2 regions of the Luteimicrobium sp. NPDC057192 genome follow, and region 2 is predicted to be linked to the other one. Evidence: riboswitches for the same ligand, from Rfam matches in the RefSeq annotation. Region 2 holds a riboswitch; the other holds the start of a gene.
The links. Region 2 has a riboswitch for thiamine pyrophosphate ahead of ACFT5B_RS11645 (thiamine ABC transporter substrate binding subunit). Riboswitches for the same ligand answer to the same signal wherever they lie in the genome.
Positions count from the first base shown of each region.

Region 1: another riboswitch for thiamine pyrophosphate. It lies ahead of ACFT5B_RS15120 (FAD-dependent oxidoreductase); the one in region 2 lies ahead of ACFT5B_RS11645 (thiamine ABC transporter substrate binding subunit).

Region 1 is NZ_JBHUWD010000033.1:40,500-55,855, reverse strand. It holds gene ACFT5B_RS15170 (MFS transporter) at 1-610, shown strand, start outside; gene ACFT5B_RS15165 (TRM11 family SAM-dependent methyltransferase) at 638-1,795, opposite strand; gene ACFT5B_RS15160 (ABC transporter ATP-binding protein) at 1,926-3,668, opposite strand; gene ACFT5B_RS15155 (ABC transporter ATP-binding protein) at 3,665-5,455, opposite strand; gene ACFT5B_RS15150 (DUF3817 domain-containing protein) at 5,565-5,999, shown strand; gene ACFT5B_RS15145 (GlsB/YeaQ/YmgE family stress response membrane protein) at 6,107-6,388, shown strand; gene ACFT5B_RS15140 (ThiF family adenylyltransferase) at 6,408-7,565, shown strand; gene ACFT5B_RS15135 (DUF1206 domain-containing protein) at 7,570-8,388, opposite strand; gene ACFT5B_RS15130 (thiazole synthase) at 8,432-9,244, opposite strand; gene thiS (sulfur carrier protein ThiS) at 9,237-9,491, opposite strand; gene ACFT5B_RS15120 (FAD-dependent oxidoreductase) at 9,488-10,714, opposite strand; TPP riboswitch at 10,706-10,848, opposite strand; gene thiE (thiamine phosphate synthase) at 10,866-11,528, shown strand; gene ACFT5B_RS15110 (hypothetical protein) at 11,530-11,760, opposite strand; gene guaA (glutamine-hydrolyzing GMP synthase) at 11,894-13,498, shown strand; gene ACFT5B_RS15100 (HAD family hydrolase) at 13,748-14,560, shown strand; gene ACFT5B_RS15095 (RBBP9/YdeN family alpha/beta hydrolase) at 14,584-15,168, opposite strand; gene ACFT5B_RS15090 (glycoside hydrolase family 6 protein) at 15,255-15,356, opposite strand, start outside.
Region 2 is NZ_JBHUWD010000022.1:21,408-36,763, forward strand. It holds gene ACFT5B_RS11635 (ABC transporter ATP-binding protein) at 1-355, opposite strand, end outside; gene ACFT5B_RS11640 (ABC transporter permease) at 352-2,118, opposite strand; gene ACFT5B_RS11645 (thiamine ABC transporter substrate binding subunit) at 2,667-3,761, opposite strand; TPP riboswitch at 3,832-3,949, opposite strand; gene ACFT5B_RS11650 (VOC family protein) at 4,095-4,703, shown strand; gene ACFT5B_RS11655 (ATP-binding protein) at 4,767-7,511, shown strand; gene ACFT5B_RS11660 (nitroreductase family deazaflavin-dependent oxidoreductase) at 7,556-8,035, shown strand; gene ACFT5B_RS11665 (SLC13 family permease) at 8,503-10,308, opposite strand; gene ACFT5B_RS11670 (DUF4235 domain-containing protein) at 10,423-10,746, shown strand; gene pip (prolyl aminopeptidase) at 10,760-11,746, shown strand; gene ACFT5B_RS11680 (MFS transporter) at 12,164-13,744, shown strand; gene ACFT5B_RS11685 (hypothetical protein) at 13,829-13,981, opposite strand; gene ACFT5B_RS11690 (DUF488 domain-containing protein) at 14,057-14,434, opposite strand; gene ACFT5B_RS11695 (efflux RND transporter periplasmic adaptor subunit) at 14,657-15,356, shown strand, end outside.

The DNA of each region.
Region 1 (15,356 bases), on a different contig from region 2:
CGGGCTCGTCCTGCACTTTCAGTACGCCTGGGGCTGGAGCCCCGTCAAGGCCGGCCTCGCGAACCTGCCGATGATCCTCACGATGCTCGGCGCGACCCCGTTCTCGGAGTGGCTGGTCTCCCGCTTCGGGCACCGCGTCGCCTGCCTCGTCGGCGCGGCCTTCCTGGCCGCGGGCGTGGGCGGCATGGCGTACGGCGTGGAGCACGGCTACCTCGTGATCGCCCTCGCCATGGTCGTCATGACCGTCGGCCTGCGCACGGTGATGACCGTGTGCGCCGTGGCCCTCGTGGACGAGATGCCCGCCAACCGCACGTCGATGGGCACGGCACTCAACGACACCGCCCAGGAGGTCGGCACGAGCGTCGGGACGGCGGTCGTCGGGACGCTCATCGCGACCCTCGTCGCGAGCCAGCTCCCTCCGGGGGCCTGGAGCAACGAGCTGATCGCGTCGTTCTTCCACGGCGAGCGCGTCACCTACGTCGTGCTGGCCGTCGTCGTCGGGGTCTTGGCCGCCTTCGGCGCCTCGACGCTGACGAACTCGCGATCGACCGAGGAGCACGCCGACGACGAGGAGACGGCTGAGCCGGAGCTCCAGCCGGCGTCCGCCTGATCCCGTCGCGGCAGGCGGGGCGCGCGCTCAGCGCGGCTTGCGCGCCACGACGAGGTCGCGCTGGATCGCCTGGTCGACGCGGTGCTCGAACCCGTGCCACGGGTCGGGCGCCGCGTCGTCGCGGACGTCGCCGAGCACCTCGAGCCCTGCGTCCCGGAGCACGTCCTCGAGCGCGGCCCGCGGCGCGACCCGGACGTTCCACGAGATCCCGACGGCGCCGCCCCGGCGCAGCAGCCGGACCCAGCCGGGGAGCGCCTTGGTGAGCAGGGGGACGGGGGAGCGGGTCAGCTCGTCGTGCGGGGTGGACCGCCCGCCTGCGCCGCGCGTGCCCGACGCGCGGTTGCCGTGCTGGACCCCGTACGGCGCGTCCGTGACGATCGCGTCGAAGTGCCCCGCGGGGAAGAGGTCGGCCGCGCGCACGGTGTCCGCGTTGACGAGCTCGACGGCGATCGTGTCGCCCGCGCGGTACTCGTCCGCGGTGGCGCCGACCGTCGCCTCGAACCGGCGGCCGAGGCTCCTGCCGTCCCGGCGCACGGTCGAGAGCCCGGCCGTGTGCTTGAGCCGGTGGTTCTTGAGCCAGGTCCGCAGGAACGTCGCGTACGCCTCGACGTCCTTCTGGTCGACGTCGACGCCCGCCGCGTCCCAGCCGCGGACGAGCGCCTGGTTGAGGGTGGTGCCGCGCCCGGCCATCGGGTCGAGGACCCGCAGCCGGCGCCGGGCCCCGTCGGGGCGCGTGGTCCAGGGGCCGGCGAGGTCGCGGGGGCGGTCCGTCGCCGCGACCGTGACGTTGACGAGCAGGCGAGTGAAGTCCTCGTTGGTCTTCCCGGCGTACTTCTGCACGGTCAGCAGGTCCGAGTCGAACAGGTCGACGGCCGCCCGCGTCACCGGCCGCAGCGTCGCGTCGTCCCCGTCACCGTCCACGACGAACAGCGCGTACGCCGACGACAGCGCCGACAGCAGCGCGAGGTCGGTGCCGGCCGTGTCGGGCCGGGCGGCGTCGTCGAGCGTGAACGTCACGTAGGGGAGCCCGCCGAGCGTCGTCGTCCCGACGTCGCGGAGCCGCCCCTCGAAGGCGCGCTCGGCCAGCACCGCCATCTCGGCGACGGCGAGCGCTGGCGCTGCCTGCGCGTACACGCGGTTGTGCGACGGGGAGACGAGGAAGGCGTACCGGGTCACGGGCAGCATTCTCCCGTGCGCGCCGCCCCGCCGCCGAACCTCCGGAATCTGCTGCCCACCGGCTGGTGATACAGCAGATTCCGGCGACTCGGCAGTCGGCGATGCGGGGAGCCAGCCCGGCCGAGTCAGACCAGCACGACTACTCGTGCTGCCACGAGTGCCACAGCTTCGCGTAGTCCCCGCCCGCGGCGACGAGGTCGTCGTGCGGCCCGATCTCGGTGATCCGGCCGCCGTCGACCACGGCCACGCGGTCGGCGTCGTGCGCGGTGTGGAGCCGGTGCGCGATCGCCACGACGGTCCGCCCTTCGAGCACGCCGTTGAGCGAGCGCTCGAGGTGCCGGGCGGCGCGCGGGTCGAGCAGGGACGTCGCCTCGTCGAGCACGAGCGTGTGCGGGTCGAGCAGGACGAGCCGGGCGAGCGCGATCTGCTGCGCCTGCGCGGGGCTGAGCGCGTGCCCGCCGGAGCCGACGGCGGTGGCGAGCCCCTCGGGGAGCGCCTCGGCCCAGGTGCGGGCGTCGACGGCCTCGAGGGCGTCGAGCAGCTGCTCGTCGGTCGCCGTGGTGTCGGCGAGGCGCAGGTTGTCGGCGAGCGTCCCGACGAACACGTGGTGCTCCTGGGTCACGAGCGCGACGTGGCGGCGCAGGTCCTCGAGCGGCAGCTCGACGAGCGGGACCCCGCCGACGGTGACCGACCCGCCGGTGGGCGGGTGGATGCCGGCGAGCATCCGGCCGAGCGTCGACTTCCCGGCACCCGACGGCCCGACGATCGCGAGGCGCTCGCCGACCCGCAGGTCGAGGTCCACGTCGTGCAGGACGTCGTGGCCCTCGCGGTAGGCGTAGCGGACCTGCGTCCCGACGACGTGCTCGTCCGCGGGGACGGCGGTGCCGGCCTCGCGGTCCTGGTCGACGAGCCGCACGCCGATGACGCGCGACAGGGAGACGCCGGCGACCTGGAGCTCGTCGAGCCAGAAGATGAGGTCGAAGACCGGGCCGCCGAGCTGCATGCCGAACGCCACGACGCTCGTGACGGCGCCGACCGACGTGTGGCCCTGCGACAGCAGCCACCCGCCCCACAGCAGCACGGCGACGGGCGCGAACGCGAACGCGGCGTCGACCGACGGGATGAGGACGGTGCGCAGCCGCAGCGTGTACCGCTCGGCCTCGAAGGCCTCGCGGAGGTTGCGGTCGACGCGGCGACGCATCCGCGCGCCCAGGTGCAGCGCGTCGGTGGTCCGGGCGCCCTCGACGGCCTCGGTGATGGTGCCGTTGACGGTCGCGTACGCCGCCGACTCCCGCAGGTACCCGGGCGTCGCGCGGTGCAGGTACCAGCGCGTCGCCACGACGATCGCCGGGACGCCGACGAGCAGCCCCAGGGACACGAGCGGCGCCACGATGAAGGACGCGACGAGCGTGAGGACGATCGTCACGACGCACACCATGATGCGCGGCACCCCGAAGCGGACGGCGTGCTGGAGCCGGTTGACGTCGTTGGTCGTGCGGGCGACGAGGTCGCCCGTCCCGGCGCGCTCCACGGTCGACAGCGGGAGCCGCGTGACCGTGTCCATGAACTCCTCGCGGAGCTCGGCGAAGACCTGCTCGCCGAGGACCATGGACGCCTGCTGGGCGAACCGGATCACGACGGCCTGCAGGAGCACGGCACCGAGCAGCACGGCGACCATGCGGTCGACCGCGGTGTCCGTGGTGCCGCCCGTGACGTCGTCGACGATGCGGCCGAGCAGCCACGGCCCGACGAGGCCCGCGACGGCGGCGACCGTGTGGAGCACGACGACGCGCGTCAGGGCGCGGCCGTGGGCGCGCAGCAGCGCGACGGTCGCGCGGCGGGTGGTGGCGCCGTCCGCGATGGGCAGGACGGTGGCGGTCATCGGGTCCCTCCGGTGGTCTGCAGGCGGGCCGGGTCCTCGGGCTCCTGCGAGGAGTCGTCGGCCATGCCACGCCCGACGACGGCGCGGTAGCGCGCCGCCGCGGCGTCGCCGCGGCCGAGCAGGTCGGCGTGGGTGCCGTGGGTGGTCACGAGCCCGTCCTCGAGGAGCACGACCTCGTCGACGTGGTCGAGCACGAGCGGGCTCGCGGTGACGACGAGCGTGGTACGCCCGCGCCGGACCTCGGCGACCCGCTCGGCGATCCGCGCCTCGGTGTGCGCGTCGACCGCGCTGGTCGGCTCGACGAGCACGAGGACCTCGGGGTCGGTGAGCAGGGCGCGGGCGAGCGCGACGCGCTGTCGCTGGCCGCCGGACAGCGACCGGCCCTTCTCGGGCAGCTCGCCGGTCAGGCCGCCGGGCACGGAGTCGAGGACGTCCTGCGCGTCGGCGACCATCATCGCCGCGAGCAGGTCCTCCTCGGTCGCGCGGCCGCGCGCGTCGAGCTCCTCGCCGAGCACGCCCGAGAACAGGTGCGTGGTCGCCTCGGACACGACGATGCGGTGGCGCACCTCGTCCTTGTCGAGGTCGGTGAGCCGCACGCCGCCCAGGCGGACGGGCGTGTCGGCCTCGTCCTCGTCGTCGAACCGGCCGAGGCGGGTGGCGACGCGCGCCGCGGCATCCGGGTCCGCGCTCACGAGCCCGACGACGCGGCCCGGCTCGAGCCGCAGCCCGCTCGCCTCGTCGACGAGCTCGGAGCCAGGCTCGGGGGCGTGCGTGACGGCGTCGGCGGACTCCGTCGCGGACTGCGTCCCCAGGACGGCCTGGACCTTGCCCGCCGAGATGAGGCCGCGCGTCGTCATCTGGAGCATCTGGGTCGCGAGCTGCAGCGGCCACGACAGGAACGCCGCGTAGGCGTAGAAGGTCACGAGCTCGCCCGGCGTGATCTCGCCGGCGACCGCCGCGTGCGCCCCGAGCCAGAGCACGAGCGCGACGAGCAGGCCCGGCAGCAGCACCTGGAGGCCGTCGAACACCGACTGGACGGTCGCGACGCGCACGCCCTCGCGGCGCACCTTCTGCGACTGCTCGGCGTAGCGGCCCGTGAAGACCTCCTCGCCGCCGATCCCGCGCAGGATGCGCAGGCCCGAGACGGTGTCGGCGCCGAGCGCCGTCAGGTGGCCCTGGGCCTCGCGCTGCGTGGCCTGGCGCGACTGGAGCGGCTTCACGAGCAGCGCCATGATCCCCGCCACGACGGGCAGGCCGACCACGACGACGAGGCCGAGCTTGAGCGACTGCGTGCACATGACGACGGCGACCGTCACGTAGGCGAGCACGCCGCCGACGAACCGGCCGGCCATCGCGAAGACGTCGCCGATGCGCAGCGCGTCGTTGGCCACGGCCGAGACGACCTCGCCCGTCGGGAGCTTCTGCGTGATGCGGTGCCCGGTGCGGGACGCCTTGTAGCCGACCCGCTGCGAGAACGAGAACGAGGCGCGCAGCCAGTTCTGCACGTCGAACCGGTGGCTGAACGCGCCACCGACCACCATCACCGCGCCGTTGACCAGCATGATCGCGCACCAGCCGAGCAGCTGGGAACCGAACCCGTGCGTCAGGCCGTCGTCCAGCGCGCGGCCGATGAACAGAGGGGTGAGGGCCTGGGAGACCATGGTCGCGGTGCCCGCGACCAGCGACGCGAGCAGGATCCAGCGCTGACGCCACGCCTGCCACCACAGGGCGCGTGCCGGGGATCCGAGCGGGGGTGTGCCCGGGTCGGGAAGGGGGAGGGTTCGCACCTCGTAACATTAGGTCGGGCCCCCCACACGAGGCCCACGGTTTTTCCCACAGCGCACGCCCAGCCGCGCACCGTCGTGTGCGTGACGCGAAGCCCGAGGCAGGCCCCGCATGACCACCCCCGCGAGCCCGAGCACGTCCGGCCCGTCGACCCCGGGCGGCGCGCCCGCCGCGACGTCCGAGCAGGCCGAGGCGGCCCGCACCGCGATCCGCAAGGCGCGCGGCGCCCTCGCCCGCTACCGCGTGATGGCGATCGTCACCGGCGTCATGCTCCTGCTCCTGTGCGTCGAGCTGATCCTCAACTACGTCGTCAAGGTGTCGTGGGAGGACGCGATCCGCTGGATCCCCTTCGCGCACGGCTGGATCTACGTGATCTACCTGGTGACCGTCGTCGACCTCTGGTCCAAGATGCGCTGGACGTTCGGGCGGCTCGTCGCCCAGGTCCTCGCCGGTGTCGTCCCCGTGATGAGCTTCATCGTCGAGAAGCAGGTGCACCGCGACGCCGAGGCCAAGCTCCAGGTGCTCGCGGACCAGTACGGCGTCTGACGACGACCGCCCGTCGCGCCCGACTTTCCTGACAACAGGCGTACGTACCGGTTCGCCCGCATGATGGTTCCTCGTCCGCAGGGGAACCTCACAGGCGGGAGAAGCACATGGTCACGATCACCCTCACCGGGATCATCTACGCGATCGTCGTCGGGCTCGTCATCGGCGCTCTGGGCAGGCTGTTCGCCCGGGGACGCCAGAACATCTCCATCCTCGCGACCATCCTCATCGGGATGGTGGCGGCGTTCCTGGGCGCGATCGTCGCCGGCTGGCTCCACGTGCGGCACACTGAGGGCATCGACTGGATCCAGCTCGTGATCCAGGTGGCCCTCGCGGCGCTGTTCGTCTCGCTCTACGCCGGGCGCGGCGGCCGTCGGGCACGCATCTGAGCCGACGGACGGAGAGCGCATGGCCGACGACGAGATGACGACGGCCGAGCTCGCACGCTACGCCCGGCAGCTCGCGCTGCCGGGCGTCGGCGTGCCCGGGCAGCGGCGCCTGCGAGACGCGCGCGTGCTCGTCGTCGGGGCGGGCGGGCTCGGCAGCCCGGTGCTGCTCTACCTCGCGGCGGCCGGCGTCGGCACGCTCGGGATCGTCGACGACGACGTCGTCGACACCTCCAACCTCCACCGCCAGGTGATCCACGGCGACGCGCAGGTGGGACGGCCCAAGGTGTCGTCCGCGCGCGAGGCGGTCGCGCGCGTCAACCCGCACGTCCGCGTCGAGGAGCACGCCTTCCGGCTCGACGCGACCAACGCGCTCGACCTGCTCGCCCGGTACGACGTCGTCGTCGACGGGACGGACTCGTTCGAGGCGCGCTACCTCGTCTCCGACGCCGCCGAGCTCGCCGGCGTCCCCGTCGTCTGGGGCGCGATCCACCAGTACTCGGGGCAGGTCGCCGTGTTCAGTGCGCGGGGCGTGGGCGAGGTCGACGGCGTCACCTACCGGGACGTCTTCCCCGAGCCCCCGCCGCCCGGCACCGTGCCCGACTGTGCGACGGCCGGCGTGTTCGGCGTCGTGTGCGGGACCGTGGGGACCGCGATGGCGACCGAGGTGATCAAGCTCGTCACCGGCGTCGGGCGCACGCTGCTCGGACGCCTCGCCGTCTACGACGCGCTCGACGGCGAGTGGCGCTACCTCACCGTCCGCGCCGACCCCGCCCGCACGCCCGTGACCGCGCTCGCCGAGCCCGAGCCCGTCGCGTGCGCCCTCCCGGAGCCCGCGGCCGCCGCTGACCGGATGGACGTCGGCGAGCTCGCCGACCGCCTGACGCGCGGCGGCGTCGTCGTGCTCGACGTGCGCGAGGACTGGGAGCTCGCCACCGAGCCCTTCGACCCGGCCGCCGACGCCGACGTCCGCCACCTGCCCTTCGGGCGGGTCGTCGCCGGGGACGCGGACGCGGCGCTCGCGGGGCTGCCGCGCGACGCGGTCGTGGCGGTGCTGTGCAAGGCCGGCCCGCGCGCCGAGCGGGTCACCGAGGCCGCGCGCGCGGTCGGGGTGGACGCCCGCGTCGTCGACGGGGGCCTGCTCGCGTGGCGCGCCCGCCCCGCTGCTGCGGCGCGCTGACCCGTCAGAGTCGGGCGTAGCGCGCGCGGGCGAAGAAGTAGACCCCGTACGCGATCAGGCCGAGGGCGACGACGGCCAGCAGGACGACGCCCGCGGGCAGGGCTGCGAGCGACTTGAGAGCCCCGTCGAGCCCTTCCGACTTCCGGGCGTCCGCCGTGACGGCGGCCACCCCCGTCAGGACGGCCACGACGGCCAGCGCGACGCCCTTGGCGACGTAGCCGGTCCGTCCGAGCGCCATGACGGCACGCCCCCGGGTGCCCCCGGGGACCCTGATGTCCTCGCGGAACGTGGCGCGCACGCCCTTCGCCACGAAGTAGATGGCCACGCCGAGCACCACCAGCGCGACGGCGAGGAGGAGCGCGCGACCGCCGGGCGCGTCGAGGAGGCGCGCGCTCCAGGTCCGCGTCGTGCCCTTGTTGCTCGACTGGTGGCTCCGTGCGACGCCGTAGGCGCTGCCGCCGACCGCGAGGTAGGCGAACCCCTTGCTGGCCTGCTTGACGCGCCGCATCCAGGCGTCCCGGTCGCCGCCGCGCACCAGGGCGGCCTCGAGCAGGAGGAACAGCCCGAGCGCGAACAGGGCGACCATGATCACCCAGAGCAGGACCGGGCCGCCGGGCTGTCTCCGGAGCGTGGCGAGGGCCCCGCTCGGGTCGGCCGACCCGCTCCCCCCGAACGCGATCCGCAGGGCGACGACCCCGATCAGGATGTGGACGAGGCCGGCGGCGGCGAAGCCGACGCGAGCCGCAGCGCGCATCGGGGTGCTGGCCTTGACAGCGGAAGCGGTGGCCCGGGCGTCGTGGGCGGAGGGCACGGTGGTCGGCACGGCGTCACCGTAGCCCCCGCCGGACCGCTTCGCTCTCCCGGCGCTACAACGCCAGGTCCAGGTTTCCCGCCCGCACGACGCCGTCCACGGGCGACGACGCGAGCGCCTGCTCGCGCCGTGGCACCCGGCCGGCGCGCGCGGCGTCGTGGCCGGCCTGGACCGCGAGCCGCATGGCGCGCGCCATGCGCACGGGGTCGGTCGCGCGCGTGACGGCCGTGGCGAGCAGCACGCCGTCGCACCCGAGCTCCATCGCGAGCGCCGCGTCGGACGCCGTCCCCACCCCGGCGTCGAGGATCACGGGCACGCCGGCCCGGGCGGCGATGGCCTCGATGTTCCGCGGGTTCGCGACCCCGAGCCCCGAGCCGATGGGGGAGCCCAGGGGCATGACGGCCGCGCAGCCGACGTCCTCGAGGCGGCGCGCGAGCACGGGGTCGTCGTTCGTGTAGGGCAGGACGACGAAGCCCTCGCGCACGAGGGTCTCCGCGGCCTCGAGCAGGCCGACGGGGTCGGGGAGCAGCGTCACGTCGTCGGCGATCACCTCGAGCTTGACCCAGTCGGTGCCGCAGGCCTCGCGCCCGAGCCGGGCGGTGAGCACGGCGTCGCGCGCGGTGAAGCAGCCGGCGGTGTTGGGCAGGGCGCGGATGCCGAGGCGCTCGAGCAGCGACCAGACACCGTGGTCGCCGGACCTGTCCGCGCCCGCCGGCGTCGGCGCGAACCGGCGCAGGGCGACCGTCGTCAGCTCGGTGCCGGACGCGACGAGCGCGTCCTCGAGCGCGAGCAGGCTCGACGCACCGCCGGTCCCCATGACGAGCCGGGACCGCAGCGGGGTCCCCGCGATCGTGAGCGTGTCAGCCACCCTGCACCGCCCCCACGACCTCGACCCGGGCGCCCGGGAGCACCGCGGTCGTCTCCCAGAGGCTCCGGGGCACGACGGCGTCGTCCACCGCGACGGCGATCCCGCGGGCCGTGCGGTCCGCCGCGAACGCGGGGACGAGCCGGGCCACCAGGTCGGCGACCGGCAAGGCGCCGTCGAGGGGGTACGGCTCGCCGTTGACGAGGGTCGTGGGGGCGGGCGCGGTGCGCGCCGGGGGCGGCGGGGTCATGCGGTCCTCCTGTCGTGCTCGAGGGTGAGGGAACGGCCGCGGCCCGCGAACCGGGCCGGCGCGGCGGCAGCGAGGGCGACGGCGTCGGCCGGGGAACGGCCCGTGAGCTCGGCGGCCAGCGCGGCGCCCGTGATCGGCGCGAGGAGCACGCCGTTGCGGCCGTGCCCCGTCGCGAGCCACAGCCCCGGCACGCCGGACGGCCCGACGAGCGGGCGGCCGTCGGGTGTCGTCGGGCGGGCGCGCTGCGTCACGTCGACGAGCGTGGTCTCGTCGAGCGCGGGGACGAGCGCGCGGGCGTCGCGCAGCAGCGCGAAGGTGCCCCCGGTGCGCGGGCGGCGGACGTCCGCGGTCTCCTCGGTCGTCGCCCCGACGACGACCTCGCGCGTCCCGTCAGGGCGCGGCGCTCGCGGCACGACGTAGACCGGCCGGCCCTGGACCCGGCCCCGCACGGTCCGCGTGAGCCCGAGGTCGGGGCCCGCCTCGAGCCGTACGGTCTGCCCGACGACGCCGCGCACCGGGACGGGCACGTGCGGTGCGTCCGGGGCTTCGTGGAGGGTGGTGAGCGCCACCGATCCCATGCCCGCGGCGAGGACGGTGAGCCCCGCGCGGTGGAGGTGCCCGGCGTCGTCGACGGCGCCCACCACGCGGCTCCCGTCGAGGACGAGCCGCGTGGCGGCGGCGCGCACCCGCCGCGCCCCGGCGGTGGCGAGGGCCACGGTGAGCGCCCGGTGGGTGGCACGCGGGTCCGCGCGGTGGTCGTCGGGAGCGAGCGCGGCGGCCGCGACCGGCCCGAGGGCCGGCTCGAGGCGGCGGGCGTCCGCGACGGTCAGCGACGCGGAGCGCAGGCCGGCGGTCTCGTGCGTGCCGAGGACGCGGCGCAGGTCGTCGCGGTCGCCGGCGTCGTAGCCGACCAGCAGCGTGCCGGCGGCCTCGAACCCGGGCTCCGCACCGGACGCGTCGGCCAGCTCGCGCGCGAAACCCGGCCAGCGCGCGGCGCCCGCGAGGTGCAGCGCGGTGGCGGCGACGTCGTCGGGCTCGGCCTCGCCCACGGGCGCCAGCATCCCCGCGGCGGCGTGGGTGGCCCCGTCGCCCGGAGCGGGGTCGAGGACGGTCACGTGGGCGCCCGTGCGGGCGGCGTACCAGGCGCACGTCAGCCCGACGACGCCGCCCCCGACCACGAGGACGTCGGGCACGCGTGAGCGCGGCGGGGGGACGGCAGGCACGAGGATGCTCCCTTCGCTGGCATGACCCAGAGCAGGTTCGACGGTCGACGCCTCCGCCGGCGTCCTCTCAGCCCCGGCCCCGGACGGCGTCGAGGTTCGACGACCGGGCGGGAGGGGCTCCCGTGCACGCGTCACACTACACTCGCGCCGCATGGCCGCCCCCTCGTCGTCCGCGCCCGTCACCCGTCTCGCCGACGCCCGGTTGTACCTGTGCACGGACGCCCGGCCGGGAGGCCGCGACCTCGCCGACCTCGAGGCGTTCCTCGATGCCGCGCTGCGCGGGGGAGTGGACGTCGTCCAGCTCCGCGACCGCTCGCTCGACACCCGCGACGAGCTCGCGCTGTGCGAGATGGTGGCCGACGTCGCGGGGCGGCACGGCGCGCTCTGGGCGGTCAACGACCGGGCCGACGTCGCGCAGCTCACCGGCGCGCCCGTCCTGCACACGGGCCAGGACGACCTGCCCGTGCGGGCCGCGCGGTCGCTCGTCGGGCCCGGCGTCGTGCTGGGTCGCTCCACGCACGACGACGCCCAGGCCGCCGCCGCGGACGCAGACCCCGACGTGGACTACTTCTGCGTGGGACCCGTCTGGGCGACGCCGACTAAGCCGGGCCGTCCGGGCGTCGGGCTCGACCTCGTGCGCCGGGTCGCCGCGTCGCGGCCCACGACGCCGTGGTTCGCGATCGGCGGCATCGACGCGGACACCGTGGCCGAGGTCGCGGAAGCGGGGGCGACGCGGGTCGTCGTCGTGCGCGCGATCACCGGCGCCGACGACCCGGAGGCCGCGGCCCGCGAGCTGCGCGAGCGGCTCGGGTGACCTAGCGGCGGTAGCGGTACGCGTTGACGAGCGACCAGACGTAGGAGATCTCGCCGAGGACGACCACGACGACGGCCGCGACCTTCCACCACGTCGCGGCGCCAGTGCCGAACGCACCCCAGAGGATCGAGGCCACGACGAGCTGATCGAGCAGGAACCTCCACCAGGCCTGCTCGACGGTCGACGCTCGGCCGATCAGGCGGCGCTCCCAGCGAGGCTGCTCGCGCGTCATCGATCGCCCGGTGTCGTGGTGGTCTTGGTCGTGATTGTGCGGAATGCTCGCGTCCTCGGGAGTCACGTCCGACATCTTGCCATCGGTGAACGGCCCGCACGGGCGGGCGCACCGGCGCGACTATCCTGGGACGGTGACGACTCCCGCCACCGACATCCCCGGTCCCGTGACTCCCCGCCCCGTGCTCGTCGTCGACTTCGGCGCCCAGTACGCGCAGCTCATCGCGCGCCGCGTGCGCGAGGCGAAGGTGTACTCCGAGATCGTCCCGCACACCTTCACCGTCGAGCAGATGCTCGCGAAGGACCCGGCCGCGATCATCCTGTCCGGCGGCCCCTCCTCCGTGTACGCGGAGGGTGCGCCGTTCGTCGACCCCGCCCTGTTCGACGCCGGGGTGCCCGTCATGGGCATCTGCTACGGCTTCCAGGCCATGGCCCGCGCACTCGGCGGCGAGGTCGCCCAGACCGGGCTGCGCGAGTACGGCGGCACCGAGGTCGAGGTCTGCGAGGCGGGCGTCCTGCTCGCCGGCACGCCCGACCACCAGACGACCTGGATGAGCCACGGCGACGCCGTCCACCGCGCCCCCGAGGGCTTCGAGGTGCTCGCCACGTCGTCCGGCTCGCCCGTCGCCGCGTTCGAGGACCAGGGCCGTCGCCTCTACGGCGTGCAGTGGCACCCCGAGGTCAAGCACTCCGCGCACGGCCAGACCGTCCTTGAGCACTTCCTCTACGAGGGTGCCGGGCTCGCCGCCGACTGGACGCCCGGCAACGTCATCGCCGACCAGGTCGCCGCGATCCGCGCGCAGGTCGGCGACGCCCGCGTCATCTGCGGCCTGTCCGGGGGCGTCGACTCGTCCGTCGCCGCCGCGCTCGTCCAGAAGGCCGTCGGCGACCAGCTCACCTGCGTGTTCGTCGACCACGGGCTCCTGCGCGAGGGCGAGGTCGAGCAGGTCGAGCGCGACTTCGTCGAGGCGACCGGCGTCAACCTCGTGATCCGGGACGAGAAGCAGCGGTTCCTCACCGCGCTCGCCGGTCACACCGACCCCGAGACCAAGCGCAAGATCATCGGCCGCGAGTTCATCCGCGCGTTCGAGGACGCGGCGCGCGAGATCGTCGAGCGCGCCGAGGCCGACGGCGGCGCCGGGGGCGAGGTCAAGTTCCTCGTCCAGGGCACCCTCTACCCCGACGTCGTCGAGTCCGGCGGCGGCGAGGGCGCCGCCAACATCAAGTCCCACCACAACGTCGGCGGCCTCCCCGACGACCTCCAGTTCGAGCTCGTCGAACCCCTCCGCACCCTCTTCAAGGACGAGGTCCGCGCCGTCGGGCTCGAGCTCGGCGTGCCCGAGGTCATCGTCTGGCGCCAGCCGTTCCCCGGCCCCGGCCTCGGCATCCGCATCATCGGCGAGGTCACCGCCGAACGACTCGACACCCTCCGCGCCGCCGACGCCATCGCCCGCGAAGAGCTCACCAAGGCCGGCCTCGACCGCGAGATCTGGCAGTGCCCCGTCGTCCTCCTCGCGGACGTCCGCTCCGTCGGCGTCCAGGGCGACGGCCGCACCTACGGGCACCCCGTCGTCCTGCGCCCCGTGTCGTCCGAGGACGCCATGACCGCCGACTGGACGCGGCTGCCCTACGACGTCCTCGCCACCATCTCCACCCGCATCACCAACGAGGTCGCCGACGTCAACCGCGTCACCCTCGACGTCACCAGCAAGCCGCCGGCGACGATCGAGTGGGAGTGAGCGGGCGGTCGGTGCGTTGCCTCGTCGGGGGTGTGGGGTCCGGGGTCTGTGCGCCGGTCTTCCATCCGCCTCCGCTCGTTCCTCGCTCCGGCTCCCGCCAGACCCGCCACGACCGGCGCACACACCCCGGACCCCACACCCGGTCGTCAGCGCGCGTCCACATGCCGCTGGGTGCGCTGACATGCCCGCGTGGTTGGGCAGGTGCGCCGGTGACCTTTCGCGCACGACGGCGTCGCGAGCAGTGACGCGGTGAAAGCCCCTCGGGTGGTGGCCACCGACCTCGACGGGACGTTGCTCGGGGCCGACGGGCGCGTGTCGGCCCGGACGGCTGGGGCGCTCGTCGCGGCTGCCGAGGTGGGGATCGACGTCGTGTTCGTGACCGCGCGGCCGCTGCGGTGGCTCGACGACGTCGCCGAGCACGTCGCCGGCCACGGGGTTGCCATCTGCTCCAACGGCGCCGCCGTCGTCGAGGTCGCGACTCTCGCCGTGCTCGAGGAGCACGGCATGGACGACGCGCTCGTGAGCGAGCTCGCCCGGCGTGCGCGAGACGTGCTCGGCGGGCCGGGGAACACCCAGCTCGCCGTCGAGCACGCCGGCGGCATCACGCTCGAGCGGCACTACGAGTCCGAACACCCCACGCCGGACGGCACGCCGTTCGTCGAGCGGCTCGAGGACCTCCTGCCCGGCTCGACCCTCAAGCTGCTCGTGCGCACCGGGACGCCGCGACCCGACCTGCACGCCCTCCTCGCTGACGCGTTCGGGCCGCTCGCCACCGTCGCCGACTCCGGCGCCGCCGACCTCGGCGAGATCTCGCGCCCCGACGTCAGCAAGGCCACGACGCTCGCGACGTGGCTCGCCGGGCGCGGCATCGCGGCCGACGACGTCTGGGCCTTCGGCGACGCCCCCAACGACCTGCCCATGCTCCGGTGGGCGGGCCGCTCCTTCGCCGTCGCCAACGCGCGCCGGGCCGTGCAGGACGCGGTCCACGAGGTCTGCCCCGCGAACACCGACGACGGCGTCGCGCAGGTCGTCGAGCGCGCCGTCGCGCTCGCGTCCGGCTGAGCCGCGCTCCTTGCTCGCCCGCGTCAGCGGGACGCGGCGTCCTCACTGACCGCGGCGGCCGGGACCGTGAGGTACCGGTCCAGCAGGTCGGGCCACTCCGGGCCGAACCCGTCCGACGGCGTCAGGTGGCCGCCGCCCGCGACCGTCACGACGTCGGCGCCCAGCGGGGTCGCGTACTCGTCCCACGGTCCCTCGGGGCTGAACGGATCGCCCTCCCCGGTGACGACGAGCGCCGACCGCGCGCCCGTCGTGGTCGGCGGTGAGGCCACGAACGGCGCGACCACGGTCGAAGCCAGGACCGCGGACGAGGGCGGGGACACCAGCAGCACGCGTTCGACCGTCGGGACGAGACCGTCCGTGACGGCGCGCAGCCACAACGGCACGGCGAGGCTGTGGCACACGACCGTCGTGCTCGCCGGGTCGAGGGTGGCGAGCTCGGCCGTGAGCGCGTCGAGCCACGCCTCCAGACGCGGCTCGTCCGTGTCGGGGAGCTGCGGGTAGCGCACCACGTGGCCGCGCTCGGCCAGCTCGCCGGCGAGCCAGTGCTGCCAGTGCTCCGGCGGGCGGTGGTTGCCCCAGCCGTGCAGGACCAGGAAGCCTCTCGTCATGGCGTGAGCCTAAGGCGCCGCGCCGCGTCGTGCGGCTCGCGCCTCGGCCCGGACCCCGCGGGTACCGGGCCGAGGCCTCACGCGACTCAGCGGACCGAGCACGCCTTGCCGTCGAGGCGGAAGAGCATCGGCTGGTCGCCCGGCGGCGTCGAGGCCGTCCCCGCGAGCGCGAACGACGCCGTCGCTCC
Region 2 (15,356 bases):
GCTCGCCTCGCGGCAGGCGCGCGACCCGCAGCCCGTACTCGACGTTCCCGGCGACCGTGCGGTGCGGGAAGAGCTGCCCGTCCTGGAACATCAGCCCGAACCCACGGCGGTGCACCGGCACGCCGTCGAGGTCCCCGCCGTCCCATGTGACCCGGCCCGCAGCGACCGGCTCGAGCCCCGCGACGGCGCGCAGCAGGCTCGACTTGCCGCACCCGCTCGGCCCGAGCAGCGCGAGCGTCTCGCCGCGCGCCACGCCGAGGGACACGCCGTCCACCGCGGTCACCCCGGCGGTGCCGCCGCGGCTCCCGCCGTCGTAGCGGACGACGACGTCCCGCACCGCCAGCCCCTCGCTCACAGCTCACCTCCGTCACGTTCGCCGCGCAGCTGCTCCGCGGCCAGCATCACCACGGCCGTCAGGGCCGCGAGCACGCACGACGCCGCCAGCGCCATGCCGTAGTTCCCCTGCCCCGGGCGGCCGATCAGGTCGAAGATCGCCACGGGCAGGGTCGCCGCGTCCGGGCGCGCGAGGAACGACGTCGCCCCGAACTCCCCCAGGCTCGCCGCGAACGCGAACCCCACCGCGAGCCCCACGGACCGGGCCGCGAACGGCACGTCGACCGTCCGCAGGACGCGGCCCGGCGCCGCCCCGAGGGTCGACGCCGCCTCGCGCAGCCGCGGGTCGATGGCCCGCAGCACGGGCAGCACCGTCCGGACGACGAGCGGGACGGCGACGACGGCCTGCGCGATCGGCACGAGCAGGCCCGACGTGCGCAGGTCGACCGGAAGCCCGAGCGGCTTGTCGAGCGTGACGAGGAAGCCGAAGCCCACCGTCACCGCCGACACGCCCAGCGGCAGCATGAACAGCGAGTCCAGCGTCGCGACCGCACGGCGTCCGGCCCGGCGCCGCGGACGCCGCGACACCACCAGCGCCACCAGGCCACCGACCACGAGCGCGATCACGGTGGCGACCAGCGCGATGCGCACCGAGTTCCACGTCGCGTCCCAGACGGTGACGCTCAGCGCCCCGCGGTCTCCCGTCGAGCCCAGGGCGCGGTAGTTCCCCAGCGACCACGCGCCGTCGACGTGCAACGACCGGACCAGGAGGTTCACCAGCGGCGTCGCCAGCAGGACCACGCCCACGGCGACCGTCACCGCGAACGGCACCAAGTCGCCCCCGACGACCGACCGCGTCCCGTCGGGCCCGCGCCCCCACAGGCGCAGCCGCCGGTCCGACGCCCGGTCCGAGCCCAGGCTCAGCGCGCGCTCGCGCCGGGCGCGCGTCCGCGACGCCACGAGCAGCACCACCGCCACCACCACCAGCTGCACGACCGACAGCACCGACGCCGTCCGCAGGTCCAGGAACTGGGTCGTCTGGATCCAGATCTCCGTCTCGATCGTCCCGAAGCGCAGGCCGCCCAGCACCAGCACCACGCCGAACGCCGTCGCGCAGAACAGGAACACGATGCTCGCGGCGCTCGCGATCGCCGGTGCCAGCGCGGGCAGCGTGACCGTCCGGAAGGCCCGCCACGACGACGCCCCGAGCGCCCGCGCGGCCTGCTCGGCGCGCGGGTCCAGGCGCGCCCACAGGCCACCGACCGTCCGCACCACCACCGAGTAGTTGAAGAACACCAGCGCCAGCACGATCGCCGTGAACGTCCCGTCGAGGTGCAGGAACCCCAGCGGGCCACCCTCCACCAGCAACGACCGGAAGGCCACGCCCACCACGACCGTCGGCAGCACGAACGGCACCGTCACCAGCGCCCGCACCAGACCGCGCCCCGGCCAGCGGCACCGGAACAGCACGTACGCGCCGGGCACGCCCAGACCCACCGACAGCACCGTCCCCAGCACCGCCTGCCCCAGCGTCAGCCCGATGATGCGCCACGTCCGCGGGGTGCTGAACACGTCCCCGAACCCGCTCAGGTCCAGGTGCCCGTCCGCGACGAACCCCTTGCCGACGAGCGTGAGGACGGGCCAGGCGAAGAAGACGACGAGGAACGCGAGGGGGATCGCGACGGCGAGCCCCCACGCGGCCACCCGGGCGACCGGGGGGCGGGACCTGTGGGGCGACGGTGGTCCGTCCGGGGCCGGACGGAGCGTGCGCGCGCGACCTACCATCCGGACCCTCGTTCCTCGGGTCCTCCCGCCAGACCCGCCACGGTCGCGCGCACACGCTCCGCCCGACCCCTCAGGTGACCGTCGTCGCCTGCGCCGTCGTGCACCCGGCCGCGCCCGCGCGCTGCCGTTCTCGCCGACGCGTGCGTCCCCAGCCCCCGCAGGGACGCTCCGAACACCCGCGTGGGTGCGCCGGTCGTCCGGCGCACCACCTCACCGCTCACCGCGCACCACCAACCCGCGAAGTACTCCGGATGCCGGGGTACCCCGCGAAGTACTCCGGATGCCGGGGTACCCCGCGAAGTACTCCGGCTGCCGGGGTACCTCGCGAGGTAGACCGGCCGCCCGCATACCTCGCGAAGTACTCCGGATGCCGGGGTACCTCGCGAAGTAGACCGGCCGCCCGCATACCTCGCGAGAGGCCGGAATCTGCTGCTCCCGGGCGCGCAGGACCGCGGATTTCGGATTCTCGGCGCGCGGCACCGAGGTGCCGGATGGAAGATCGCGCACCACTCTCCCGGACCTCGCCCAGGACAGGACCACAGGAACGATCAGCCAACGACAGCAGCCGTCCAGTCCTTGATCCAGCGCTCACGGTTCGCGGTGATGTCCTCGGCGGGCACGTCGAACGGCGTCGTCGCGAGCGGCGCGAACTTCTTCCAGGCGGCCGGGATCGTGGCGGCCGGGTCGACGGGGTACATGTACATGAGGTCGGGGATCGTGGACTGGACCTCGGTGGACTGCAGCCAGTCGACGACCTTCGCGGCGGCGGCGGGGTTCTTGGCGCCGGCGAGCACGCCCGCGTACTCGACCTGCCGGAAGCAGGTGTCGAGGAGCGCGCCGGTCGTGGTGGTCGCCTTGTCCTTGCTGAGCGTGAACGCGGGCGACGACGAGTACGACAGCACGATGGGCCGCGGGCCCTTGCCGTCGGCGCCGGAGAAGTCGGTGTAGTACGCGTCCTCCCAGCCCTGGTCGACCTTGAGCCCGTTGGCCTTGAGCGCCTTCCAGTAGTCGAGGTAGCCGTCCTCGCCCTTGGCGCCGACGGTGGCGAGGAGGAACGCGAGCCCGGGCGACGACGTCGCGGGGTTCTCGACGACGGTCAGGTCCTTGTAGGCGGGCTGGGTGAGGTCGTCGAGGGTCTTCGGCTCGGCGACGCCCTTCTTCGTGAACCAGGCGTGGTCGACGTTGAGGCACACGTCGCCGTAGTCGATGGGCGTGAGCTGCTGCTTCCCGTCGCTGCCGTCGACGGCGTACCGCTGGGCTTCGGCGGGCTGGGCGCCGGGCGTGTGGTCGGCGAGGACGCCGGCGTCGACGGCGCGGGTGGCGAACGTGTTGTCGATGCCGAACACGGCGTCGCCGAGGGGCGAGTCCTTGGTGAGGACGAGCTGGTTGGTGAGCTGTCCGGCGTCGCCCTGCTTGACGAGCTTGACGGTGATGCCGGTCTGCTTCTCGAACGCGGCGAGCTGCTTCTTGTCGACGGAGAACGAGTCGTGCGTGACGAGCGTGACGGGCCCGGTCGCGGGCCCCGCGCTGGTGCCGCCGGCCGACGGTGCTGCTGCGCCGTCGTCGGACGTGCAGCCCGCGAGGGCGAGGCTGAGGGCGAGGGTGCCGGCGAGCAGGGCGGCGCGGCGGGTGGTGTGCTGCAACGTGTCCTCCACATGGTGCTGGAGGGGCGTGCGTGGTGTTCGTCGGGCGGCTGCTCGACGGGCGCCACGACGGAAGAGATTCCCGACTTCCTCCACCGGTACTAACCGGGTCAGGTTCGAGGGTCTGCGGTGGTCCCGCACTCTCAGCGCCCATCCGCGGTGCGGACGACGCTCCCCTGTCGTTCGCCCCCCAGCCTACCGCCCGGGCGGGCGCCCCGGGGTCCCCGGGCACGGGCCAGGGGGTCACCCTGGGGCGACCGGGGTGGGTCCCGCGGCACGGTGGTTCCAGGTCGCCGGACGGCGCACCGAGCACCACTGGACAAGGAGCTGATCATGGTGGACTTCAAGGTCGAGATCGTCGTTCTTCCCGTCTCGGACGTGGACCGCGCGAAGGCGTTCTACGAGAAGGCGTTCGGCGTCCCCGTGGACGTCGACTACGCGGGCCCGAACGGGTTCCGCATCGTGCACCTGACGCCCACGGGCTCGCTGGCGTCGCTCGTCTTCGGCAGCGGGATCACGGACGAGACGCCGGGCACGTCGGCGGCGGTCCACCTCGTGGTGGACGACGTCGTCGAGGCCCGCAAGGAGCTCGAGGCGCGCGGGGTCGAGGTGAGCGAGGTCTTCCACGACGCGGGCGGCGTCTTCCACCACAGCGGGACGACGGACCGCGTCCCGGGCCCGCAGCCGGAGCGCCGGTCGTACGGGTCGTGGTTCTCGTTCGCCGACCCGGACGGCAACGAGCTGTACGTGCAGGAGGTCACGAGCCGCGGCGCGGGCCGCGTCAAGCACGTGATCTACCGGTCGGTCGACGAGGTCGAGGCCGCGCTGCGGGACGCTGCGGAGGCGCACGGGCGCCACGAGCAGGAGCTCGGCCACGCCGACGAGAACTGGCCGGCCTGGTACGCGACGCACATGGCGCAGCAGGCGGGCCTCGCGGAGTGAGGTTCGCGCGACGCCTCCTGACCGGCGAGGATGGTGCCCCGTCCGCGTTGACCAGGAGGCGCCGTGCCGATCCCGACCGCTCCCGCCGGCCCGAGCGGCGGCCCGACCCGGCCCGCGCTGCGCGGCCGGGCCACTGAGCTCGCCGACCTCGACGGCGTCCTGCGTGACGTGCGGTCGGGCCGGAGCCGGGTGCTCGTCGTCCGGGGCGAGGCGGGCGTGGGAAAGACGGCCCTCCTCGACCGTCTCGTCGACGACGCGTCCCGCTGCCGGGTGGTGCGCGCGGCCGGTGTCGAGGCCGAGTCGGAGGTCGCGTACGCCGTCCTGCAGCAGGTCTGCGCCCCGCTCCTGGGCCACCTCGACGCCCTCCCCGAGCCGCAGCGCGAGGCCCTGTCGACGGCGTTCGGGCTGGGCGCGGGCGCGCCGCCCGCGACGCTCGTGATCGGCCTCGCCGTGCTGGGCCTCCTCGCGGAGGCGGCGCAGGAGCACCCGCTGGTGTGCGTCGTCGACGACGTCCAGTGGCTCGACCGGATGTCCGAGGTCGTCCTGACGTTCGTCGCGCGCCGGCTGGACGCCGAGTCGGTGGCGCTCGTCTTCGGTGCGCGCAGCCCCGACGACGGCGGGATGCTCGCCGACCTGCCCGAGCTGCGGCTCGCGGGGCTCGCTGCGCCCGAGGCGCGCGCCCTCCTCGACGCCGTGCTGCCCGGCCCGCTCGACGACGCCGTCCGCGACCGGATCGTCGCGGAGACGGGCGGCAACCCGCTCGCGCTGCTCGAGCTGCCGCGCGACCTGAGCCCGGCCGAGCTGGCGTTCGGCCTGGGCGCCCCGGACGGATCGGTCGCGACCCGCGTCGAGGACGGCTTCGCCGCACGGATCGCGGCGCTCCCGGAGGACACGCGACGCCTGCTGCTCGTCGCCGCGCTCGACCCGGTCGGCGACGTGGGCGTGCTGTGGCGCGCGGCAGACCGGCTGGGCCTGGCGCCGGACGCGCTCGCTCCCGCCCGGGCGGCGGGCTTCGTCGAGGTCGGGGCGCGGGTTCGATTCCGGCACCCCCTCGTGCGGTCGGCGGCGTGGCGGTCGGCCGACCCCGCGGCCCTGCGCGAGGCGCACGGCGTCCTCGCCGACGTGACCGACCAGGCCCAGGAGCCCGACCGGCACGCGTGGCACCGCGCGCACGCCGCCGTCGGGCCGGACGAGGACGTCGCGGCCGAGCTGGAACGGTCCGCGGACCGGGCGACGGCCCGCGGCGGCCGGGTCGCGGCGGCGGTGTTCCTGGAGCGCGCGGCCGCCCTGACGCCGGAGCCGAAGACCCGTGGTGCGCGCGTGCTCGCGGCCGCCGAGGCGCGGTTGCAGGCGGGATCGTTGCGCGAGGTCGCGGACCTCCTCGCCGCCGCGGAGCTCGCCCCGCTCGACCCCGTCCTGCGCGCGACGCTCGAGCGCCTGCGCGCGCAGGCCGCGTTCGCGGCCGACCCGGGCCGTGCCTCGGGCCCGGCGCTGCTCGCCGCGGCGCAGCGGCTCGAGGGACTCGACGTCGCCGCGGCCCGCGAGACCTACCTCGCGGCCCTGGGCGCCGCGATGCACGCCGGACGCGCCGCAGGCGACGAGGGCGCCGCGGTCGCGCGGGCCGCGCTCGCCGTCCCGCCCGGCGACGACGCGACCGGGTTGCTGCTGACCGGGCTCGCCACGTGGTTCGTCGAGGGCCAGGCCGCCGCCGTCGGACCGCTGCGCCGTGGCCTCGCCGCCGTCACGGCCGACGAGGCGCCCGGTCTGCTCTGGCTCGCGGGCCCGCTCGCCCAGGAGGTCGGCGACGACGCGACCTGGTGGCGGCTGACCGAGCAGGCCGTCGACGGAGCCCGTGCGAGCGGCGAGGTGGCGGCGCTCCCGACGGCGCTCACGTTCCGCTCCCTCGCCCTCACCTGGGCCGGACGCGCGGCCGAGGCGTCCGCGCTCAACGCCGAGGCCGAGGCGCTCGCCCAGGCGACGGGCCGACCCCTCCACCCCGCCGGACCGCTCACCCTGACGGCCTACCAGGGTGACGAGCGGGCCGCCGCCCGGGTCCAGGAAGCCGTCGTCGCGGACGCGTCGGCGCGCGGTCAGGGGCGCCTCGTCGGGCTCGCGCACCACAGCCGGGCGCTGCTCCTCAACGGCCTCGGACGCTACCCGGCCGCCCTCGAGGCGGCGCGCGCCGGCGCCGCGTTCGACGACCTCGCCTTCATCTCGTGGACGCTCGTCGAGCTGGGCGAGGCCGCCGCCCGCGCCGGCGACGACGACGCTGCCCGCGAGGCGCGGGACCGGCTGGCCGCCCGCGCGGCGGCGACCGGGACGGACTGGCTGGGCGGGCTGGCGGCGAGCGTCGCCGCCCTCACCGCGCCCGACGACGAGGCGGAGCCGCTCCACCGCGAAGCCCTCGACCGGCTCGCGGCGCCGACCCTCACGCTCCACCGCGCCCGGGCGCAGCTCCAGTACGGCGAGTGGCTGCGCCGTCGGGGGCGGCGGGTGGACGCCCGTGAGCAGCTCCGCGCGGCGCACGAGGCGTTCACCGCGTCCGACGCGCGGGCGTTCGCGGACCGGGCCGCGCGCGAGCTCGCCGCGACCGGCGAGACGGTCCGCAAGCGCACGACCGGGGCCGACGAGGACCTGACCGCCCAGGAGGCCCAGATCGCCCGCCTCGCTGTCGCGGGCCGGACCAACCCCGAGATCGGCGCCGTCCTGTTCCTCAGCCCTCGCACCGTCGAGTGGCACCTGCGGAAGGTCTTCGCCAAGCTCGGCGTCTCGTCGCGCCGGGAGCTCGCGGGGGCGCTCGCGCGCTGACCCACCGACCTGCCGTTTCGTCCGCGCGGTGGCAGGCTCCAAGCATGTCGGACGACGACCTCACCCGTCGCAACCCGGTCGCCCGCGCGATGGCGTGGGTCCTCAACACCCGGTGGGTGGTGCGTGCGCCGATCACGCTGTTCCGGTGCGGGCTGGGCTTCCTCTTCGGCGGGCGTCTCATGATGCTGACCCACCGGGGTCGGAGGAGCGGGCAGCGACGCTACGTGGTGCTGGAGGTCGTGGACCGCCCGTCGCGGGACGTCGTCGTCATCGCGTCCGGGTTCGGGGAGCGCGCGCAGTGGTACCGCAACCTCGAGGCCGACCCGCGCTGCCTCGTGAGCGTGGGCGTCCGGGTGAACGCGCCCGCGGTCGCGCGCCTCCTGCCCGACGACGCGAGCGCCGCCGCGCTGGAACGCTACGCCGCCCGCTACCCGCGCTCCTGGAAGGAGCTGCGGCGCGCGATCACCGCGTCGACCGGGGACCCGGGGTCGAAGATCCCAATCGTCCGGCTCGAGCTCCGCTGAACCGCTCGCACGACCGCCGCACCGCCTCTGCCCCCGCCGACGGCGGCGCTCGGTTCGCCGACGGCGACGCTCAGTTCGCCGACGGCGACGCTCAGTTCGCTGAGGGCGACGCTCGGACGACATGTGACCACCCACCGGGGTTGTCGCCGACCATGCGGTTGTCCACCCCGAGGACTCCAACCTGGTGGGCAAACCCCCTGGTCGCCGAGTGCCATGGTGCCTCAGCGCATGCTCGGCACGACTCCGCCGGAGCACCGATGGCGACGCATCGTTTGCGTTCGCGTCGCGCGACCATGCGGTTGCCGCCCTGAGCACCCGCGAGCATGGGATCACGCGCGTGCTCGGCGTCGACAAGGGGGTCTGCTCGAACGTCACCCTCGGCGAACCGCACGTCACCCTCGCCGAAGCGAGCGTCACCGTCGGCGAACCCAGCGTCGCCCTCGGCGACGGGGGTGCACGGGCGCCGGTCAGGGGGTCAGCGGCCAGAAGACGGGGATCAGCAGGACGCACACCACGAGCCAGGCGAGCATCGTGACGATCCCAAGCTTCCAGTAGTCGCCGAAGCGGTAGCCGCCCGGCCCCATCACCATCATGTTGGCGGGCGTCGCGATCGGCGTGAGGAACGACGCCGCCCCGGCGACGGCGACGAGCATGAGGACGGGCGCGAGCGCGGTCCCGGTCTCGGCGGCCGCGGAGACGGCGATGGGCGTGACGATGAGAACGGTCGCCGTGTTGGACACGACCTGCCCGAGCACGGCGGTGAGGACGAACAGCGCGATCAGGAGCACGTGGGGGTTCCCGGCCGGCACGACGCCGACGATCGCGTTCGCGATGCTGTCGGCTGCGCCGGAGTCCTGGATCGCGACGGACAGCGGGATGAGTCCGCCGACGAGCACGACGGTCTCCCAGGAGACGGCCCGGTAGGCCTGCTGCGGGGTGACGACGCGCAGCAGCACCATCCCGGCTGCGCCCACGAGACCGGCGATCGCGGGCGGCGCGGCGCCGGTGGCGAGCAGGACCACGGTCGCCGCGAGCACCCCGAGCGCCCGCCACGCCCGCGCGCCCAGGGGCACGAGCTGGCGTCGGACGAGCTCGGGGCTGTCGACGACGAGCAGCTCCTCGGACCGGGCGAGCGCCTCGACGTCGGGCCACGCGCCGTGGACGAGCATCGCGTCGCCCTCCTGGAGGTCGACGCCGTCGAGCCCGGTGTCGTGGCCGAGGCGACGGATCCCGAGGACGGTCACGCCGTTGCGCGTGAAACCGGGGAACCGCCGGCTCCCGACGAGGGGCGAGCGCGGCGGCACCACGACCTCCGCGACGCCACGGTCCCTGCTGACGAGCCGGCTCGGGGTCGCGCGCGTGAGCGGGGTGCTGAGGACTCGCAGGCCCGAGGCGTCGGTGAGGCCCGTGACGGACGACGACGCGCCGCTCACCACGACGGTGTCCCCGTCGGCGAGCTCGCGGTCGACGCCGTGCCCCGCGCCGGTCGCGTCCTGCACGCCGACCACGCGGCCGTCGTCGGCGTCGACGAGGTCCTCGGCGCGCCGCCCGAGGGCCGCGGAGCCGCCGGGGACGCGCAGGCGGTAGAAGCCCTGGTCGAGCTCGTAGTGCGCGGCGACGACGGCGGGGTGGGCCGAGTAGTCGGCGGGGAGGTCGGACGGCGTGCGGTGCGGGAGGAGGCGGGGCCCGAGGCGCCAGGCGACCAGGACCGTGACCGCGAGGAGTGGCAGCCCGACGAGCGCGAACTCGAAGAACCCGAACCCGTTGCCCGTCTGCTCCTTGAGCGACTGCGAGACGATCACGTTGACGGTGCTGCCGGAGAGCGCGAGCAGGGCCCCGACGCTGGCCCCGAACGCCAAGGGCATCGCGAGCTGGGAGGTCGCCGTGCCCGAGCGCCTCGCGGCGACGACCATGATCGGCAGGAGCGCGGCGGCCGAGCCGTTCGGGGTCACGAGGGCGGCCATGACGGCGGCGAGGACGACGAGCGCGACGAGGAGCCCGGACCGTCCCGTGCCGACGCGCTCGAGGAGCTGCTGCCCCGCCCACGCGGTGACGCCCGTCGCCTCGAGGCCCTCGGCCACGACGAACAGCCCCGCGATGAAGACGACGATCGGGTCGCCGAAGCCGGCGACGGCGGTCGTGGCGTCGACGACACCGGTCGCCCAGAGCGCGAGCGCCGCGAAGATCGCGACGAGGCCGACGGAGAACCGGTTCCAGACGAACAGCGCCACGACGACCCCGAGGACGACGAAGCACCAGGCGCTGTCCGACACGTTCGGACCCTACGCGGGCGGCCCGGGGCTCGCGCGTCGGCTCTCCGGGTCCCGGCGGGCGCTCGGGAGCACTACGGTGGGACCCGACAGCCCGTTACCCACCGGAGGCAGGCCGTGGCCGACCCGAAGCCCCAACCGAAGCCGACCGCGACGTCGCAGATCCTCACGGCGGTGCTCACCGCCGGTGCGGGCTGGGCGGCCCAGAAGCTCGTGCGCACCGTGTGGGCGCGCCGGGCGGGCAGCGCCCCGAAGAACGCGGCCGACCCCAACGTGTCCGCGGTCGCCGCGGTCGTCTTCGCGGCCGTCGCCGCCGCGGTCGGGGCGATCGCGCAGCGTGCCGCGACGCGCGGGGCGGAGCGGGTCGCCGCGCGGATCCACGCACCGGGTGCGAAGACGGTCGAGTCGACCCTGCGCGACTCCTCGAACGCGGAGCTCTGACGCCGTGGCGATCGTGAACGACGCGACCCCGCTGGACGACCTCCGTGGCCTCTACCCGGAGCTCGAGCCGTACGCGAGCGGCATGCTCGACGTCGGCGACGGGCAGCAGGTCTACTGGGAGACGTCGGGCAACCCCGAGGGCAAGCCGGCCGTGTTCCTGCACGGCGGCCCGGGCGGCGGCACGTCGCCCGCGCACCGGCGCCTCTTCGACCCCGAGAAGTACCGGATCGTCCTCGTCGACCAGCGGGGCTGCGGGCGCAGCATCCCGCACGCGAGCGAGCCCGACGCCGACCTCGCGACCAACACCACGTGGTACCTCGTGGAGGACCTCGAGGTCCTGCGGGAGCACCTGGGCATCGAGCGCTGGCTCGTCCTGGGCGGCTCGTGGGGTTCGACGCTCGCGCTCGCGTACGCGGAGACCTACCCGGAGCGCGTCACCGAGCTCGTGCTGCGCGGCATCTTCACGCTGCAGCGCCGCGAGCTCGACTGGTACTACGAGGGTGCCGCCGGCCAGCTCTTCCCGGAGCGGTACGCGGACTTCCTCGAGCAGGTGCCGGGCGTCGCGCCGGGCGACCGGATCGCCGCCTACCACCGCCTGCTGTTCGACCCCGACCCCACGGTCCACGTGCCCGCGGGCAAGGCGTGGACGACGTGGGAGTCGTCGACGTCGTCGCTGTTCGAGAACCCGGACCGGATCGAGGAGTCGGCCCAGGCGGCGCACGCGACCGCGTTCGCGCGGATCGAGAACCACTACTTCGTCCACCACGGCTTCTTCCGCGAGGGGCAGCTGCTCGACGAGGCCCCGTCGCTGCGCGACGTCCCGGGCGTGATCGTCCAGGGCCGCTACGACGTGGTGTGCCCGCCGGTCACGGCGTGGGAGCTGCACCAGGCGTGGCCGGGCTCGGAGCTCGTGATCGTCCCGGACGCGGGCCACGCGTTCGACGAGCCCGGGACGCTCCACCAGCTCATCGAGGCCACGGACCGGTTCGCGACGCGCTGACCACGTCGTCCTGATCGGCCGCGAGCGCCGCGGTGTCCCGCCGGGGCACCGCGGCGCTCGTCGTCGTGGGGGTGTCGCCGGGTTCGACGACGCCGCGCGCCGCGCGGAGATCTCACCCGGCGGCGAGTGTCACGTCCGGGGCATCGCGCCCGTCTCTCAGGTGGGCCGCGACCACGGGGCCCCCGGTGCGTCCGCGGCGGTGCGGGCGCCGCGGCGCCGTCTGACCGAACAACCGTTGACCTGCCAAAACATTACGCTTCAAGCAAACGGAGGCAGTTTCCATTTACTGTTGACGTGCGCCGGAGCGACTGCTGTGCTGGAACCTCACCGCCTCTCCGCCGTCTCTTCACGACGGCGCCCGGCCGGCGACCCACCCGATGACGAGTCCCTGGAGGACGTGTGTCCGAGCACCCATCGGTGAGCTCCGTGGAGGAGCCCGCCCCGACGGCCGTCAAGGACGCCGTCGACGAGCACGTCGCCCCCGACACGGGGACGGCGCCCACCGAGCTGTCGAACTACCCGCGCCGCTGGGCCGCGCTCGCCGTGATCGCCGCCGCGCAGCTCGTGATCATCCTCGACACCTCCATCATGAACGTCGCCCTCCCGTCCGCCGCGAAGGACCTCGCCATCCCGGCCTCGGACCTCCAGTGGGTCGTCACGGCGTACACCCTGGCGTTCGGCGGCCTGCTGCTCCTCGGCGGGCGCATCGCCGACTACGCCGGCCGCAAGCGGATCTTCCTGCTCGGCCTCCTGGGCTTCGCTGCCGCGTCGGCGCTCGGCGGCGCCGCGCAGGGCGAGGGGACGCTCATCGGCGCCCGCGCGATCCAGGGCGCGTTCGGCGCGCTGCTGGCGCCCGCGGCGCTCGCCCTGATCACCGTGATGTTCACCGAGTCGCACGAGCGCGCCAAGGCGTTCGGCGTGTTCGGCGCCATCGCCGGTGGTGGTTCGGCCGTCGGCCTCATCGCGGGCGGTGTCCTCACGGACTCCCTGGACTGGCGCTGGTGCCTCTTCGTGAACGTGCCCGTCGCGATCATCGCGGCGCTGTTCGCGCTCCGGATCGTGCCCGAGTCCAAGGCGCACGGCGACAGGAAGCTCGACATCCCGGGCGCTGTGCTCTCGATCGTCGGTCTCGCGACGCTCGTCTACGCGTTCACCGAGGCGTCGAAGCAGAAGACGCTGCCGAACGGCAGCGTCACGACCGTCGGGTGGACCGACTCGCTGGTCCTGACCCTGCTGGCCGTCGCCGTCGTCGCGCTCGTCGCGTTCGTCGTCGTGGAGACCCGCGTCGCGAACCCGCTCCTGCCGATGCGCGTCGCCCTCGACCGGAACCGCGGCGGCTCCTACCTGATCTTCCTGCTGGTGGGCGCCGGGCTGTTCGCGATGTTCTTCTTCCTCAGCCTGTTCCTCCAGCAGGTCCTGGCCTGGTCGCCGCTCAAGTCCGGCCTGGCGCTCCTGCCGTTCAGCCTCGGGATCATCGTCATGGCGGGCATCGTGTCGCGGCTCCTGCCCCGGTTCGGGCCCCGCCCGCTCATGATCGCCGGCCTCGCGCTCGCGACCGCCGGCATGCTCCTGCTGATCCGGACGAGCCCCGACTCGTCGTACGTGAGCACGGCCCTGCCCGCGATGATCGTGATCAGCCTCGGCATGGCCCTGGTGTTCATCCCGGCGTCGTCGACGGCGCTCGTGGGCGTCCAGCCGCACGACGCGGGCGTCGCGTCCGCCCTGCTCAACACCGCGCAGCAGGTCGGCGGCTCGCTCGGGCTCGCGCTGCTCAGCACGCTGTCGATCTCGGCGTCGTCGTCCAAGCTCACGGACCTCATCAGCGGCGGCGCGGACCCCAAGGACGTCGCCGCGCAGCACACCGCCAGCGTGTACGGCTTCCACACCGGTTACTTCTGGGGTGCGATGCTCTTCGCGATCGGCCTGCTGGTGGCGATCTTCCTCATCAACGCGAAGAAGGACGCGCTCCCCGCCGAGGGCGCGGTCGCGGCCGGCTGAGCCTCGACCACCCACCTGCACACACGGGCGACGCCCCCACCACCTTGCCGGTGGTGGGGGCGTCGTCCGTGTGCGGGACCTCGGTCAGGTACGGCTCCGCCCTCGTCCGACCAGGGCGAAGATGAGGCCAATCACCAGCACGGCGATCCCGATCCAGAGGAACACGTGTCCCAAGGAGGTGAAGCCCAGGATGAGCAGGACGACACCGATAAGAAGGATGATCAACCAGGCAGCCACAGAGGCCTCCTCTCGTCGTCGACGCCATTCGCGTCGGCCACTTCGACCTTGACGCAACCTCGCAACCTACGCATCTCAGGGCGAAGACTGCCCTGGGCGCGCGCCCTTCGCCTCGAGGTAGTCCCGGAGCACCGTCGCGTTCGCGGTCGCCGGGTCGTGCGCCCCGAACAGGAGCGTCACGGTCGGGTGACCGGCTCCCCACCCGAGCGCGTGCTCGACGGCGTCCGGCCGGGCGTCCAGCTCGGCCCGGAACCGGGTCGCGAACTCGTCGAACCTCGCCGGGTCGTGCCCGTACCAGCGCCGTAGCTCGTCCGACGGCGCGACCTCCTTGTCCCACTCGTCGAGGTGCGCCCTCTCCTTGCTGATGCCGCGCGGCCAGAGCCGGTCGACGAGGACGCGGTACCCGTCGTCGTCGGCGGGCGGCTCGTAGACCCGCTTGATCCGGTAGCCCATGCCCTCAGGCTCCCACCGCCCCCGTGGGCCCGCAGGTCCCGCGAAGTACCCCGGCACCCGGGGTACTTCGCGAAGTACCCCGGATACCGGGGTACTTCGGGGGGTCGACGACGCTCGCACAGGTGGCAGACAGGCACGCGACAGTACCGTGCCAGACCCCCTCCCTACGGTCGGTCCGCCCGGGACGTCCGCTCCCGGACCGCTCGACCGACGAGGGAGATCATGGGAGCCGCAATCCACCGCGTCTGGGCCCGGCCACGGGGCCGGGCGCTCACCGTCGGGATCGTCGCCGCGATCCTCGTCGCCGCCGGCGTCGTCTGCTGGCTGGTCCTGCGGCCCTCGGGCGACGCGGCGGCGTCCCCGGCCATCAAGCAGGTCACGCAGACCGCGACCGTCGGCACGTCGACGTTCGAGAAGTCGGTGTCCGCGACGGGCTCGCTCACCCCGACGGTCGACGAGGACGTGAGCTTCGCGGCGTCCGGCACGGTCACGTCCGTGAAGGTGGCCGAGGGCGACACCGTGAAGAAGGGCGACGTCCTCGCGACGATCGACACCCTTCAGCTCAAGGCCGACCTGCTGTCCGCGAAGGCGGACCTCGCGACGGCGAAGGCGGACCTCGCGTCCGCCGAGGACGCCGACGACGGCACGGACGCGGCCGAGCAGCAGGTCTCCGCGAAGAAGGCGGCGGTCGAGGTCGCGCAGTCGGCCGAGGACGACGCCGAGGACGCCATGGACGGCGCGACCCTCACGGCTCCGGCCTCGGGCCTCGTGACCGCCGTGAACGTCGCCAAGGGCGACGCCGTCACCGGCACGTCGACGGGCTCGTCCGGCTCGGGCAGCGGCGGCTCGGGCACGGGTGCGGCCGCCGGCAGCGGTTCCGGCGGCGCCGGCGGCACCGGGTCGTCGAGCGCCAGCAGCTCGT